One region of the Mycobacterium decipiens genome, then DNA from elsewhere that is predicted to be linked to it. Evidence: riboswitches for the same ligand, from Rfam matches in the RefSeq annotation. Region 1 holds a riboswitch; the other holds the start of a gene.
The links. Region 1 has a riboswitch for glycine ahead of glyA (serine hydroxymethyltransferase). Riboswitches for the same ligand answer to the same signal wherever they lie in the genome.
Positions count from the first base shown of each region.

Region 1 (4,468 bases):
ATCTGCCCATCGACCCGACCGTGCTGTTCGACGGCATGTCCACCTTCGTGCAGCACTCACTGGAGCGTCTGTATGCACTCGGCGATCCGCCTGACTATGAGCCCACCCCCGACCGCGCCGTCGCCGCGATGGCCAAAGAGCGCGGCGAAGACCCGCTGGCGACGCTCTACGACCTCATGCTCGAGGCGAACGCGAGCGCCATGCTGATGTTGCCCCTCTTCAACTACGCTCACGGCAACCACGATGCGATCCGGGAGATGATGCTGCACCCCGCCGGGGTGCTCGGGCTCTCCGATGGCGGCGCCCATTGCGGGATGATTTGTGACGCTTCCTATCCCACCTTTCTGCTGACGCACTGGACCCGTGACCGTCGCCGCGGCGAGAAGTTGTCGCTGGAGTATGTGATCCGCAAGCAATCCCGAGACACGGCGTACCTATTCGGTCTCACCGACCGCGGCACCATCGAACCCGGTAAGAAGGCCGACATCAACGTGATCGACATGAACGCGCTGACCCTGCACCCCGCGGCGATGGCCTACGATCTGCCGGCCGGCGGCCACCGAATTCTGCAGGCGGCGAGCGGTTACACCGCGACAATCGTCAGCGGAAGTGTGACCCGGCGCGACGATATCGACACCGGGGCCCGTCCCGGCCGGCTGGTGCGCGGAGCGCGTTAGACGCGGGCTAGGGTCCGGCTCGTTCGTCGTTGTTGAAGAGGCGTTCGGGGTGGTGGTGGCTGTTGGTGCGGGGTTGGCCGTGGTCGAGGTGTGGTGGGGGGATCCATGCGGTTTGGCCGTTGGGGAGTTTGCTTGTGCGCCAGCCCTTTGTGGCGAGTTGGTGGTTGGGTGTGCAGGCGAAGGTGAGTTTGTCGATGTTGGTCAGCCCGCCGCTGGCCCAGTCGTCGGTGTGGTGGACTTCGCACCAGTAGCCGGGGACGTCGCAGCCGGGGTGGGTGCAGCCGCGGTCTTTGGCGTAGAGGACCACGCGTTGATCGGGGGTGGCGATGCGGCGGGTGCGGCCCAGATACAGTGGGCGGGCCGAGTGTTCGTCGAAGACGGCCAGGTAGTGGTAGGCGTGGCGGGCCATGCGGATCAGGTCGGGAATGGGTAGCAGGGTGGCGGCGCCGGTGACCGCGCGCCCGGCGCCCGACGTCAGCTCGGCCAGGGTGGTCGAGACGATGACGGTGACCGGCAGCCCGTTGTGGGTACCGAGTTTGGGGTCGCCGAGTTGGCCGCGGACCAGGGCGTTGAGTGCGTCGTGTTGGCGTTGGGCGGGGCTGCGGGTGTCGCTGCGGGTGGCCTCGTGGGTGGGTTCGCCGTTGGCGCAGGGGGTGGGGTTGTCGGGGTTGCACATGCCGGGGGCGGCGAAGCGGGCCAGCCAGGCATCGAGGTTGGCGCGCAGTTCGGGGGTGGCGATCAGCGTGGCGATGCTCATCCCGTCGGATCGTTGGCCGTGCCAGGTGAAGCCGCGTTGGCGGGCGCGGTCGGCGTCGGCGAATGTCCCGTCCGGGTTGATCAACAGGGCACACCGCTGGGCCAGTTTGTCGAGTTGATCCGGACGCAGTTGGGTGGCTTGGTGGGCTAGGAAGCGTTCGGCGTGTGCGACGGTGTCGGCCGGGGTGGTCTCGGATAGCTCGCGCACGAAGGTTTGGATGACCCGCAGGTGCTGGCCGTCGAGCAGCCCGGCGCGCCACGCATGGGCGGTGGCGGGCAACTGCGGGGGTAGCTGCCCGCCACTCAGGGTGACCCGCGCCGACAGCTGTGTCACGTCGTTGATCCGGCGGCGGGCCTCGGCACAGCTGATCCGCAACCAGTCGGCGATCACCTTGTGGGCCGGCCCGCCGATCGCGGCGGGATCTGCCCGCTCCAGCCCGGCGATCACGTCGTGGCTGACCGCGACCTGGCGTCGGCGCGAGGTTTCTAGGCGCTGCAGTGCGCGCAGCCGCACGGCCGGCCGCAGGCGCTCGAAGTTCAGCTCGCCGATGGCTGCCACCGCGGCATCCAGCGCGTCGAACGCGGCGGCCACCTCCACCGGCGCGGTGATCGCACTCATGTTCGAATGCTATTGCCGGACCTCGTCCCCCCGCCACGGCACCGACCACATCTGTGGACAAACACCAAACTGTGGACCCGCGCCGCAAACATCCAAGGGTGACAAGACGCCTACGTGGTGTGTATGTTGCTTCCCGTCACAACCGAACAGCCACTGACGCGATGCGGGAGAACCTCGAAGTCGAGGCGCCGTAGGAGCAATCTCCTCCCCGGGAATCTCTCAGGCCCAAGCACCGCACCGCCGAGGCAACTCTGGAGACAAGGACGGTCGCAGACCGACCTGACCGAAGGTGTAGAGCGGCGCCATGAGGCGACGCCACAGACTCTCAGGTTTCAGGACAGAGCGGGGAGGGCGCAACCAGCCCGGTGCGATTCGGGCTCACCGAGACCGGAGTTGGCCCTTGTCCGAACTACACCAGCCGACTTTTTGGCGGCCTCGCGCGGCCCGCATGCTGCCCGTACCGCGGCCGAAATTTGCGACGCGGAATGGCTATTTCGCCGGGCAGACGATTGCTCCGGGAACACCGTTGACCAACGCCGAACAGAACGGACCGAGCCGATGAACACCCTCAACGAATCCCTGGCCACGTTCGACCCCGACATCGCAGCCCTGATCGACAGCGAGCTACGCCGCCAGGAAACCGGCCTGGAGATGATCGCCTCGGAGAACTACGCGCCGCTGGCGGTGATGCAAGCTCAGGGTTCGGTCCTGACCAACAAGTACGCCGAGGGGTACCCGGGCCGGCGCTACTACGGCGGCTGCGAATACATCGACGGTGTCGAGCAGCTAGCCATCGACCGGGTCAAAGCCCTGTTCGACGCCGAATACGCCAACGTGCAACCACATTCGGGTGCCACCGCCAACGCCGCCACCATGCACGCCCTGCTGAACCCGGGCGACACCATCCTGGGGCTGTCGCTGGCTCATGGCGGTCACCTGACCCACGGGATGCGCATCAACTTCTCCGGCAAGCTCTACAACGTCGCCGCCTACGAAGTGTCCAAACAGGACTACCTCGTCGACATGGATGCGGTTGCCGAGGTGGCGCGCGAACAGCGGCCCAAAATGATCATTGCCGGCTGGTCGGCGTATCCCCGCCACCTGGACTTCGCCCGGTTCCGAGACATCGCCGACGAAATCGACGCCGTGCTGATGGTTGACATGGCACACTTCGCCGGCCTGGTCGCCACCGGCCTGCACCCCAGTCCGGTGCCGCACGCCCACGTCGTCACCTCCACCACCCACAAGACACTCGGCGGCCCCCGCGGCGGCATCATCTTGTGCAACGACGCCGCCATCGCCAAGAAGATCAACTCCGCGGTCTTCCCCGGGCAGCAGGGCGGGCCACTCGAACATGTCATCGCCGCCAAGGCCACCGCGTTCAAGATGGCCGCGCAGCCTGATTTCGCGCAACGGCAACAACGTTGCCTGGACGGCGCGCGCATCCTTGCCGACCGGTTGACCCAGCCGGACGTCGCCGAACAGGGCATCACCGTGCTGACCGGCGGCACCGACGTGCACCTCGTCCTGGTCGACCTGCGCGACGCCGAACTCGACGGCCAGCAAGCCGAAGACCGGTTGGCCGCGGTGGACATCACCGTCAACCGCAACGCCGTGCCCTTCGACCCGCGCCCCCCGATGGTCACGTCCGGACTGCGGATCGGCACCCCGGCGCTGGCCGCACGCGGCTTCTCCCTCAACGACTTCCGCGCTGTGGCGGACGTCATCGCGGCGGCGCTGACGGCCACCGCCGACGACCAGCTGAGTCCGCTCCGCGCCCAGGTCCAGCGGCTGGCCGCGCGCTATCCGCTCTACCCGGAACTGCACCGGGCATGACCATCAGCGTTTTCGACCTGTTCTCCATCGGCATCGGCCCGTCCAGCTCCCACACCGTGGGCCCGATGCGCGCGGCGAACCAGTTCGTGGTGGCGCTGCGCCGTGGCGGTCACCTGCATGCCCTCGAGGCGGTGCGAGTGGATCTGTTCGGCTCACTCGCGGCCACCGGCGCCGGCCACGGCACCATGTCCGCGATATTGCTGGGGTTGGAGGGCTGTGAGCCGGAAACGATTACCACCGATCACAAGGAGCGCCGCCTCGCCGAGATCGCGGCGTCCGGCCGAACACGAATCGGCGGTATCGTTTCGGTGCCGCTGACCGAGAGTGGTATTGACCTGCATCCCGATGTTGTCCTGCCCACACATCCCAACGGGATGACAATCACTGCCATCGACTCCCACGGCCGCGTCCTGGCCACCGAGACCTACTTCTCGGTGGGTGGGGGTTTCGTCGTCACCGAACAGACCAGCCGCAGCAGCGGCCAACATTCGTGCTCGGTTGCGCTTCCCTACGCCTCGGCTCAGGAACTGCTCGATGTCTGCGACCGGCTCGACATGTCGATCAGCGAAGTGGCGTTGCG
Region 1 is NZ_OY970459.1:136,659-141,126, reverse strand. It holds gene AADZ55_RS00680 (N-acyl-D-amino-acid deacylase family protein) at 1-677, shown strand, start outside; gene AADZ55_RS00675 (HNH endonuclease signature motif containing protein) at 685-2,052, opposite strand; glycine riboswitch at 2,207-2,297, shown strand; gene glyA (serine hydroxymethyltransferase) at 2,611-3,888, shown strand; gene AADZ55_RS00665 (L-serine ammonia-lyase) at 3,885-4,468, shown strand, end outside.

Region 2 (4,468 bases), 2.5 Mb from region 1:
CTGGCCGAGTACGGGGTTGAGCCGCGGCATCTACGCGCCTTCCGCTCCGCGGCCGACCGGCAGTCTGACTTGATCGCCCAGATTGCGGGGCCGCTAGGCAAGGCTGGTGCCCGCGATCGCGCCGACGACTTGGCCCGTGAGGTCGCCGCACTCGCCATCACTTTGCACACCTCGCTAATCAAATCTGCCGTTCGCGACGTTCTTCACCGCTGAGGACTAGACTTCGTTCGACAGCTTGGTGTTCGACGTCACGGGAGCGGCGCGGCGCTCACCGCGTCGTCGCGCCAAGCTTGGGTCGGAGATGGTGGCATGTGCGGAGGGCAGACACTGATGGGTGAAGTTCGTGTTGTCGGCATTCGCGTCGAGCAGCCGCAGAACCAGCCGGTGTTGTTATTGCGCGAGGCCAACGGTGACCGATACCTGCCGATCTGGATCGGCCAGTCGGAGGCCGCCGCCATCGCGCTGGAGCAGCAAGGTGTCGAGCCACCACGTCCGCTGACGCATGACCTGATCAGGGATCTCATTGCTGCACTGGGGCATTCGCTCAAGGAGGTCCGCATCGTCGACCTGCAGGAAGGCACCTTCTACGCGGATCTGATCTTCGACCGCAACATCAAGGTGTCTGCCCGCCCCTCGGATTCGGTGGCCATCGCATTGCGGGTGGGCGTTCCGATTTACGTCGAGGAGGCCGTGCTCGCCCAGGCCGGTCTGCTGATTCCCGACGAAAGCGACGAGGAGGCGAACACCGCCGTTCGCGAGGATGAGGTGGAGAAGTTCAAGGAGTTTCTCGACAGCGTGTCACCCGACGATTTCAAGGCCACCTAGCTGGCCAGGCAGCCGATGTGCGCCGAACGGCGGGCCCCCGCTATGCCGCGCTTCTCGCGGGGCAGCAAAGTCACGGCCGCGTCTCATCTCACGTTGCAATTGTCGACACGCCTGGCGGTTAGCCCGCTATGAGCCCGGCGACCGCGATACTTAATCACGACTTGATAGTTAACCGGGAGCATCGCGACCATCGAACAGCGTATGCTCTCTAACACTCGGGCCCTAAGCAGATGGCTGTCGGGGGCAGCCAGTAACGCAGCTAGTGACAAGAGCGCGATTGGCGAGAGGAAGCACGGTGGGCGAGCAGCCACGTCAAGACCAGCTGGACCTTGCTGACCACACGGACACCGCTAGCAACGGTAGCGACGGTGTTGTCGCAGCGAGCGAGCCCGTGCAGCCCGGCCTGTTCCCCGACGATTCCGTTCCCGACGAGTTGGTGGGCTACCGCGGGCCGAGCGCCTGCCAGATCGCCGGGATCACCTACCGCCAGCTCGACTACTGGGCACGCACATCGTTGGTTGTCCCGTCGATCCGCAGCGCGGCAGGCTCCGGCAGCCAGCGGCTCTACTCGTTCAAGGACATCTTGGTTCTCAAGATCGTCAAGCGGTTGCTTGACACCGGCATCTCGCTGCACAACATCCGGGTTGCCGTCGACCATCTGCGCCAGCGCGGCGTCCAGGATCTGGCCAACATCACGTTGTTCTCCGACGGCACCACCGTCTACGAGTGCACGTCGGCCGAGGAGGTCGTCGACCTTCTGCAAGGCGGCCAGGGTGTCTTCGGTATTGCCGTCTCCGGCGCAATGCGTGAGCTGACGGGCGTTATTGCCGACTTCCACGGTGAACGCGCCGATGGCGGCGAGTCGATTGCTGCACCCGAAGACGAACTGGCTTCCCGGCGCAAGCATCGCGACCGCAAGATCGGCTAGCCGCGCCATCGTGTTCGGCAACTGCCGAGCCGCATGCTTTGAACTCTTTGATTTGTCTTGATTCGTCCTTGGCCAGGTCGCGCAGGTAAAGTTGGATACGCATCGCCCTCGCGCGGGAGAGTTCCGTGACCGCCAGTTACGGACGCCGAAGGAGCAACACCTCTCCGTCAACCTCTCAGGCACCCGGACCGCGTGGGGCCCCGATGCCTCTGGAAAGTGGTAAGCCGATCAGTCGGCTTGCCCGCCCATGGGGAAAGGCAGCCGGGTCAGGTTGTCGAATCTCTCAGGCGCCCGGCTCGGGTGGACGACAGAGGGAGAGGACCACAGCGTCATGCCGATGACGTTGCGGTCCCACCGAGCGTCAGGAGTCCGGAATGCCCGAACCGAACACATCCAACAGCCAGCCGAACTTCGCCGACCGGCACATCGGCCTGGATAGCAGGGCAGTCGAAACCATGCTGGCGGTCATCGGTGTCGACTCGCTCGATGACGTGGCGGCCAAGGCGGTCCCGGCGGGCATCCTCGACAAGCTCACCGACAGCGGCGCCGCACCGGGTTTGGACCGGCTGCCAGCGGCCGCCAGCGAGGCGGAGGCGCTGGCCGAGCTGCGAGCGCTGGCCGACGCCAACACCGTTGCCGTATCGATGATCGGGCAGGGCTACTACGACACGTTCACGCCGCCGGTGCTGTTGCGCAACATTCTGGAAAACCCGGCCTGGTATACCGCCTACACGCCGTACCAACCGGAGATCAGTCAGGGTCGGCTGGAAGCCTTGCTGAACTTCCAGACCCTGGTCACCGATCTCACCGGCCTCGAAATCGCGAACGCGTCGATGCTCGATGAAGGCACCGCGGCCGCCGAGGCCATGACCTTGATGCAACGCGCGGCACGCGGTGGCGCCAAGAGGCTGGCCGTCGACGCCGACGTCTTCACCCAGACCGCGGCGGTGCTGGCCACCCGCGCCAAGCCGCTGGGCATCGAGATCGTCACCGCCGACCTGCGCGCGGGGCTACCGGACGGCGACTTCTTCGGCGTCATCACCCAGCTGCCCGGGGCCAGCGGCCGGATCACCGACTGGTCCCCCCTGGTGGCGCAGGCCCACGACCGCGGCGCCCTGGTCGCCGTCGGCGCCGACTTGTTGGCGTTGACGCTGATCACGCCGCCCGGCGAGATAGGCGCCGACGTCGCGTTTGGCACCACGCAACGGTTCGGTGTGCCAATGGGATTCGGCGGCCCGCACGCCGGGTACCTGGCGGTGCACGCCAACCATGCCCGCCAGTTGCCCGGTCGGTTGGTCGGCGTATCCGTAGACAGTGACGGCACGCGGGCGTATCGCTTGGCCCTGCAGACTCGCGAGCAGCACATCCGCCGCGACAAAGCCACCAGCAACATCTGCACCGCGCAGGTGCTGCTGGCCGTGATGGCGGCGATGTACGCCAGTTACCACGGCGCCGAAGGGCTGACTGGCATCGCACGCCGGGTGCATTCGCACGCGCGCAACCTGGCCGCCGGCCTGTCGGGCGCCGGGATAGACGTGGTGCACCAGGCGTTCTTCGACACCGTGCTAGCCCGGGTGCCCGGCCGGGCGACGCACATCCAGGCCGCCGCCAAGGAGCGCGGAATCAACATCTGGCGGATGGACGACGACCACGTTTCGGTGGCGTGCGACGAGGCCACCACCGCCGAGCACGTCGGGGCCGTGCTGGCCGCGTTCGACGTGGCGACGGCGGGGGAGACCTTCGACGGGCCGGATATCGCGGCGCGGACGTCGGAGTTCCTGACGCATCCGGCGTTCAGGGAATACCGCACCGAGACGTCGATGATGCGGTACCTGCGTGCGCTGGCGGACAAGGATATTGCCTTGGACCGCAGCATGATTCCGCTCGGCTCATGCACGATGAAACTCAACGCGGCAGCCGAGATGGAGTCGATCACCTGGCCCGAATTCGGGCGTCAGCATCCGTTTGCTCCGGCGTCTGACACCCCGGGGCTGCGTCGACTCATTGCCGACCTGGAGCAGTGGCTGGTGCTGCTCACCGGCTATGACGCGGTGTCGCTGCAACCCAACGCGGGCTCGCAGGGCGAGTACGCCGGCCTATTGGCGATCCACGAGTACCACGCCAGCCGGGGCGAACCGCACCGCAACATCTGCCTGATCCCATCCAGTGCGCACGGCACCAATGCCGCGTCGGCGGCCTTGGCCGGCATGCGGGTGGTTGTGGTGGGTTGCCACCACAACGGTGACGTCGACCTCGATGATCTGCGCGCCAAGGTTGGCGAACATGCCGAGCGGCTGTCGGCGCTGATGATCACCTACCCGTCCACCCACGGCGTGTACGAGCACGATATCGCCGAGATCTGCGCCGCCGTGCACGACGCCGGCGGCCAAGTGTACGTCGATGGGGCCAACCTCAACGCCCTGGTCGGCCTGGCCCGGCCGGGCAAGTTCGGCGGCGACGTCAGCCACCTGAACCTGCATAAGACGTTCTGTATCCCGCACGGCGGCGGTGGCCCGGGAGTCGGACCGGTCGCGGTGCGGGCGCACTTGGCCCCGTTCCTGCCTGGCCACCCGTTCGCGCCTGAGCTGCCCAAGGGCTACCCGGTGTCGTCGGCACCGTACGGGTCGGCCTCGATTCTGCCGATCACCTGGGCGTACCTCCGGATGATGGGCGCCGAGGGTCTGCGGGCGGCATCGCTGACCGCGATCACGTCGG
Region 2 is NZ_OY970459.1:2,651,591-2,656,058, forward strand. It holds gene AADZ55_RS11775 (MerR family transcriptional regulator) at 1-213, shown strand, start outside; gene AADZ55_RS11780 (bifunctional nuclease family protein) at 331-825, shown strand; gene AADZ55_RS11785 (MerR family transcriptional regulator) at 1,121-1,753, shown strand; glycine riboswitch at 1,857-1,954, shown strand; glycine riboswitch at 1,955-2,074, shown strand; gene gcvP (aminomethyl-transferring glycine dehydrogenase) at 2,128-4,468, shown strand, end outside.
Region 2: it holds a riboswitch for glycine, as region 1 does, so the genes downstream of both, gcvP (aminomethyl-transferring glycine dehydrogenase) here and glyA (serine hydroxymethyltransferase) in region 1, are expected to answer to the same signal.